Regions from separate parts of the Thermicanus aegyptius DSM 12793 genome, predicted to be linked through region 2. Evidence: riboswitches for the same ligand, from Rfam matches in the RefSeq annotation. Region 2 holds a riboswitch; each other region holds the start of a gene.
What was found. Region 2 has a riboswitch for cobalamin ahead of cobT (nicotinate-nucleotide--dimethylbenzimidazole phosphoribosyltransferase). Riboswitches for the same ligand answer to the same signal wherever they lie in the genome.
Positions count from the first base shown of each region.

Region 1: linked by a shared signal. The riboswitch ahead of THEAE_RS0109130 (FecCD family ABC transporter permease) and the one ahead of cobT (nicotinate-nucleotide--dimethylbenzimidazole phosphoribosyltransferase) in region 2 are both predicted to bind cobalamin.
Region 3: linked by a shared signal. The riboswitch ahead of THEAE_RS0112000 (ABC transporter substrate-binding protein) and the one ahead of cobT (nicotinate-nucleotide--dimethylbenzimidazole phosphoribosyltransferase) in region 2 are both predicted to bind cobalamin.

Region 1 covers NZ_KI783301.1:1,699,674-1,701,939, forward strand. The annotation lists gene tatC (twin-arginine translocase subunit TatC) at 1-488, shown strand, start outside; gene moaD (molybdopterin converting factor subunit 1) at 567-806, shown strand; cobalamin riboswitch at 848-1,041, shown strand; gene THEAE_RS0109130 (FecCD family ABC transporter permease) at 1,254-2,266, shown strand, end outside.
Region 2 covers NZ_KI783301.1:443,250-445,515, forward strand. The annotation lists gene THEAE_RS0102345 (cobyric acid synthase) at 1-983, shown strand, start outside; cobalamin riboswitch at 1,043-1,243, shown strand; gene cobT (nicotinate-nucleotide--dimethylbenzimidazole phosphoribosyltransferase) at 1,490-2,266, shown strand, end outside.
Region 3 covers NZ_KI783301.1:2,261,620-2,263,885, reverse strand. The annotation lists gene THEAE_RS0112005 (universal stress protein) at 1-404, shown strand, start outside; cobalamin riboswitch at 494-695, shown strand; gene THEAE_RS0112000 (ABC transporter substrate-binding protein) at 912-1,925, shown strand; gene cobD (threonine-phosphate decarboxylase CobD) at 1,954-2,266, shown strand, end outside.

The DNA.
Region 1 (2,266 bases), 1.3 Mb from region 2:
GGGCATTTGTTCGCCCGGGATTAAAAAAGAATGAGCAGGCCATCGCCCTTCGCTTTATCCCCGCCGCCACCTTACTCTTCGTTTTAGGGCTTGGTTTCGGGTATTTTGTCCTTTTTCCCATGATGATTCAATTCATGGTATCCCTTTCCGCCTCGCTAGGGATCACCATGATGTTGGGGATTAATCAATATTTCGAGTTTATGTTTAATATTCTTTTGCCCATCGCCATCATCTTTGAGATGCCGATCGTGGTCATGTTTTTAACCCGCCTTCGCATCTTAAATCCGCTTCGCTTGCGGAAAATGAGAAAGATCGCCTATTTTATACTGATCATCATCGCCATCGTAGTTACCCCTGCGGATTTTGTCTCCGATATGATCGTTACGATTCCGTTAATTCTCCTTTATGAGATAAGTGTTTGGATTTCTTCTTTGGTCTATAAAAAGCAGTTACAAGAAGATCAAGAAGCCGAAAGTCGTTGGGATTAGATTTTCCTTTTTCAATCCGTGACCATGGGCCTGGTTGATGGGAAATGAAGCGTTCAGGATAGAAGGAGGGATTCAATCGTGCGTGTCTTATTCTTTGCAGGTCTGGGTGAAAAAATCGGGAGAGGAGTCGTTGAAGTAGAGCATCGGGAAGGGATGTCCTTAGAGGATTTGCGTCTTTTCATCGCAGAGCGTTTTCCGGAAACGAAGGAGGTACTTTTTCAGGCGATGATGGCGGTGAATCATGAATATGCCCTCCCGCATCAACTTCTTCATCCCGACGATGAGATTGCTTTTATCCCGCCTGTTAGCGGTGGATAAAAGGTATTGCCAAAACGGAAGGGTTCGATATAATGAAGTAGAGGAAATAGTTCCGAACAGGTCACTTGTTTTGCCAAGTGTGAAAAGGGAAGCCGGTGAAAATCCGTCACGGTCCCGCCACTGTGAGCAGCTAGCCCATTCTCGTTTTTTTACCCACTGTGTCTACGGCATGGGAAGGGAGAGAAGAGGGTGATGATCTGCAAGTCAGGAGACCTGCCTGTTTGGTATGATGCACGCAATCCCCTTCGAGGAAAAGGGTAAGCAGCGATGTCTCCCATCCGTCTCTTTCTTTTTCTTCAATATCTAAAGAAAGATATGCTTAAAAAGGACGTTTGCCGCTTACAGGATTTCCTTGGGGAAATCCTTTTTTTGTGCTTCCGTTTCATTTGCTTCGTTTTTATAAAACGTAAGTCACGGGATGGGATAGGGGAGGATAGGGGAAGAAAGATGAGTAAGAAAAAATGGATGGTTATATATGGGGTCATGGGTTGTGCCGGTATCCTTTCTATGGGAATGGCGGCCGCTGTGGGCAGTTCTCCCATTTCCATGGCTTCCGTCTATCAAATATTGGGAGAACATTTTTTTCCCTGGGTGAGAAGCTCCTTTGATCCTACCGTGGATTTAATTGTATGGCAGATCCGCTTTCCCCGCATTCTTCTCTCTTTTTTGGTGGGAGGGGGATTATCCGTAGCCGGGGCCGCTTTTCAAGGTCTTCTTCGAAATCCCCTTGCGGATCCCTATACCTTGGGAGTTTCATCGGGAGCTTCTTTAGGAGCCGTCATCGCCCTTTTTTTTCATATTCCCCCTGCATTTCTAGGAGGGTTCACGCTTCCTTTATTTTCCTTCGCCGGAGCCCTTCTATCCATCCTTCTGATCTATACGATCGCCAATTACGGGATAGGATGGGGGATGGAGAGGCTGATCTTAACGGGAATCATCATCAGCTCTTTCGTGAGTGCTTTCATATCCCTGTTAATCTCCCTAAGCGGGGAAGAGCTGCGACAAATCGTTTTTTGGCTGATGGGCAGTTTTTCTATGCGTGGATGGAAGGAGCTATTACCCATTATACCCATTATTCTGATCGGTTTTTTAATCCTATTATGGAAGGGCAGGGAACTTGACGTGATGGTTCTAGGGGAAGAGGTGGCGAAGACGGTTGGGGTGGAAACCGATCAAGCGAAGCGTTGGATCATCATAGGTGCTTCCTTGGTGACGGCAGCAGGGGTAGCGGTTGCCGGAGTGATTGGCTTTGTCGGGCTAGTCGTCCCTCATTTTATTCGTCTGCTCGCAGGCCCCAGGCATCTGCATCTCCTTCCCTTATCTTTTCTTGGGGGTGGAATTTTTCTCATCGTTTCGGATACAATCGCCCGTACGATCTCAGCACCGAACGAACTTCCCATCGGAGTGGTAACCTCTCTGATTGGGGCTCCTGTCTTTACCTATTTTCTGCTGAGAAAAGA
Region 2 (2,266 bases):
CGAGGGTAAGAGGAATCGTGATCAATAAATTCCGCGGAGACCCTGCCCTTTTTGACGATGGGGTGCGTTGGCTTGAAAAATTTACCGGCATACCGATTCTTGGAGTTCTGCCGTACATTGAGAATTTAGGGATCGATGAGGAAGATTCGATGGGATTGGAATCTACACGGTACAAAAACTTAAAGATGGAAAAACACCGCCAACAAGAGCTGGTACAAATCGCGATCGTCCAGCTTCCCCACATGGCCAATTTCACCGACTTTGATCCGCTCTTTCTGGAAGAGGGGGTACATGTTTACTTTTGCGAAAAACCGCAGGAGATAAAACAGGCGCATGCCGTTATCCTCCCGGGGACCAAGAATACGATGGTCGATCTTCTCTGGCTTAAAGAAAACGGGTGGGTGACCCCTCTTTTGGATGCGCGCAGGGAGGGGAAACTTATGGTAGGAATCTGTGGAGGCTATCAAATGCTTGGACAGAAGATCTTAGATCCGGATCATCGGGAATCGGAGATCAGCGAGATGGATGGGTTGGGCTTTTTCGATACCATCACAAAGATCTGCGCTGAAAAGCGAACGGTTTTGGTCGAGGGAACTCTCTTAGGAAAATACGAGGGTCTTGATGTCGCAGGGTATGAGATTCATATGGGAATCACGGAGTATGGATTGGAGTCGCAGCCCTTTGCCCACGTTAAAGAGTGGAATGAGAAGAAGTTGCGGACGGAGGGAAATCTCTCCCGTGATGGTCTGGTCATCGGAACCTACCTGCATGGGATACTACATAACGATCGCTTTCGGAACGCCTTGCTTTCCGAGATACGAGAAAGGCATCGTCTTCCTCCGCAAGCATCGACTGGGTCGATGGCGCAGATTCGAGCGGACAGTTACGACCGTTTGGCGGAGATCGTCCGCCGACATCTCGACCTGAGGAAGATCTATCACATGCTGGGGATACGTACCGACTTGCGCGACGGTATTAGATGAGAGCAAATTGAACACTTGCCTACTTGCAAAAATTTTACTATAATTAATCTTGAATTTAAATTGCATACACTCTTTTAGGTCACTTAGTCCAGTGACTACGTGTTAATAGGGAAGTCCGGTGAAAAGCCGGCGCGGTCCCGCCACTGTAAGCAGCGAGAGATGTTCACGCCGAAAGGCAACCACTGTGTACGTTGTGCATGGGAAGGGGAACAGATCGAGGAACTGCAAGCCAGGAGACCTGCCTAAGAGAGAGCAAGCTCCCTTCGAGGAAAAGGGCAACGGCAGATTCGGATGCGATGAAACGTTGAGATGTCTATCCACATATCCGTTTGCACGAGAGGTTTCCTTAAAGGAGATCTCTTTTTTTGGTGTCAAATCTGGGGAAAGTAGAATAGATAAACAGACGCTTCATCCCTATAAGCGGTCTTTAAAGAATTAGATCATGGTTGTGCCGTTTCCCCATCCACAGGAAAGGTTGAAAAAATAGATGGAAGAGGTGTTTTTGGATGAGTACGCGTTCACGGATTGAAGGGGCGATCGCTCAGATCCCGGATCTGAACCGGGAAGCGATGGAGCTGGTGGCGGCGCACCTGGATCAGTTGACCAAACCCCCCGGAAGCTTGGGAAAGTTAGAGGAAATTGCCATCCGATTGGCAGGAATGACCGGGATGGAGCGCCCGGAATTCCCCGACAAACGGATCATCATCATGGCGGCAGACCACGGAATTGCAGCGGAGGGGGTTTCCGCCTTTCCGCAAGAGGTGACGCGGCAGATGGTGGTCAACTTCCTGCATGGAGGAGCAGCGATCAACGTAATTTCCCGTCAGGTGGGAGCTCAAGTCATCTGTGTCGATGTGGGGGTAGCAGCGGAATTATCTCTTCCCGGTTTAGTTCAGAAGAAAATCGCCTTCGGCACGAAGAATTTCCTACGGGAACAGGCGATGAGTGAAGAGGAAGCAGTGCAGGCGGTCTGGGCCGGAATTGAGGTGGCACATTGGGCGGCGGATTCAGGGGCTAACCTGCTGGCTACAGGGGAGATGGGGATCGGCAATACGACGGCTAGTTCCGCATTGCTCGCTGCACTAACCGGCCTTCCTGTAAAAGAGGTCATCGGTGCAGGCACAGGGGTTTCCCAGGGACGTCTGAGGCATAAAGAACATGTGATCGAAACGGCATTAAGGCTTCATCAACCCGATCCACAGGATCCGTTTGATGTTCTGCGTAAAGTGGGGGGACTTGAGATTGCTGCCTTGGCAGGTCTAATCATCGGAGCGGCTGGAAGG
Region 3 (2,266 bases), 1.8 Mb from region 2:
CTGACCATTCCAAAGAGGCGCTGCAGGAAGGAATGAAACTGGCCAAGGCTTTTGCCGCCAAGGTTCTTATCATGAACGTACAGCCCAGTTTCGATACCGCCCATACCAAGATCTTTTTCTCCAAAGAAGAAATACGTTCCTATGCCGAGGAATTGGGAGAGGCGGTGATGACTCCTTATCTGTCCCTTTTGGAAGAAGCCCACATCCCCTATGAAAAGGTTGTGGAGATGGGCAACCCTGCAGAGAAAATCGTGGAGGCTGCGGATCAGTGGAAGGCGGATTACATCGTGATGGGGGCGAGGGGGATGGGGCCATTAAGAGGTTCACTTTTGGGAAGTGTTAGTTACGGGGTGATACATCAGACGAGATGCCCGGTATTGGTGGTCAGAAAGAAAGAGGAGTAAAGTAAGGATGAATGATGTAAATTTTGATCCTGTTTAGATCCTAAGACGGTTGATTCATTCCGGTTTTTTACTATAATTAAGCTTAGATCAACTTCATATCTCTTTTAGGTCACTTAGTTGACTCGCTAAGTGTTAATAGGGAAGTCCGGTGGAAATCCGGCGCGGTCCCGCCACTGTAAGCAGGGAGAGACGTTTAGGCCGAAAGGCAGCCACTGTGTACCGTCGTGCATGGGAAGGTGAACGAATCGAGGAACTGCAAGCCAGGAGACCTGCCTAAAAGAACGGCAAGTTCCCTTCGAGGAAAAGGGCAACGGCAGAGAAGATACATAGCTTTGTATCGAAATCCGTTTGCAAAAGGAGATTTCCTGAAGGGGAAGTCTCCTTTTTCATGCCGCCATGAAGGGAAACTCGAGGATGGAGGTGGGATAGAAAGAAAAGGGAATCGATTCTGCTGTCCTTATAAAAATGTTTATGGACCAATAGACCAGTAAAAAGGAAGGGGAAAAAATGAAACAGTCGATCTTTCGTAAATTAAGCCTGTTCCTGCTTATCTTGTCGCTAGTCATGATGGGCATGATCGGGTGCAGTGCCGATCAAGGGAAACCGGAACAGAGCGCATCCGGTCAACTTTCGAATCCACAGACGACCGCCCCCACGGAAAACAACCCAACGAAAGAGAATGCCTTCCCTGTGACCGTCAAGGATGGGACGGGCAAAGAGATTACGGTGGAAAAAGCCCCTGAGCGGATCATCTCCCTCATTCCCAGCAATACAGAGATTATTTATGCGTTGGGATACGGGGATCAAATCGTAGGGGTGACGAGCAATGATAATTATCCGGAAGAGGTAAAGAACAAAGAGAAAGTGGGCGACATGAATGTAGATCTTGAGAAAGTGGTCTCCCTCCATCCCGATCTTGTGCTGGCCAACCAGTGGCATGTGACGGGACAAGTGGATCAGGTGGCCAAGATGCGGGAAGCGGGGTTAAACGTTTTGGTGGTGAACGACGCGACTTCTCTGAATCAGGTCTATGAATCTATTCGACTTTTGGCGAAAGTGACGGGCACTTCCGATAAAGGAGAAGAAGTGATTAAAGGCATGCAGGAACGTTACCGGGCGGTGGTGGAGAAAGCGAAAACGATCCCAGCCGATAAAAAGAAAAAAGTATGGGTGGAGATTTCTGCTCCCCCGGAACTTTATACCACCGGAAAGGGAACTTTTATGAATGAGCTTCTCGAAGCGGCGGGAGCCATCAATGTGGCCGCCGATCAGGAAGGTTGGCCGAAGTGGACGGAGGAGCAGGCGGTGGCGGCCAAACCGGATGTCATTTTGTTAACTTATGATTATGTACCCAATGCCGTAGAAGAAGTGAAGAAGCGTCCGGCCTGGAAGGAAGTTCCGGCGGTTAAGAATGGAGAAATCTACCAATTGAATCAGGATACCGTTTCACGCCCTGGCCCTCGTCTCATGGATGCCTTGGAGGAGATCGCGAAAGATGTTTATCCGGACGTCTTTAAGTGAGTGATCGATGATGTGAGTGGAGGTTCAAGTGGAAAGGATAGTGACGAGGATGAACCTCGAAGAGGGTCGGTTGGAGAAATATGGCCATGGGGGGGATCGGGTGAGCGCGGCGGAGAAATTCCCGTTTCATCCGGACCAGTTCCTCGACTTCAGTGCCAACATCAATCCCATGGGACCACCCCCTACGGTATATAAAACGATGGAACAGGCCATGGGGAGGATTGATCGTTACCCAGATCCGGGGAAACGGGCTTTAACCCGTAAATTATCTTCTTTGCACCACATGGAAGAGGACTTTATTCTCGTCGGGAATGGAGCGGCAGAACTGCTCTCTCTTCTCT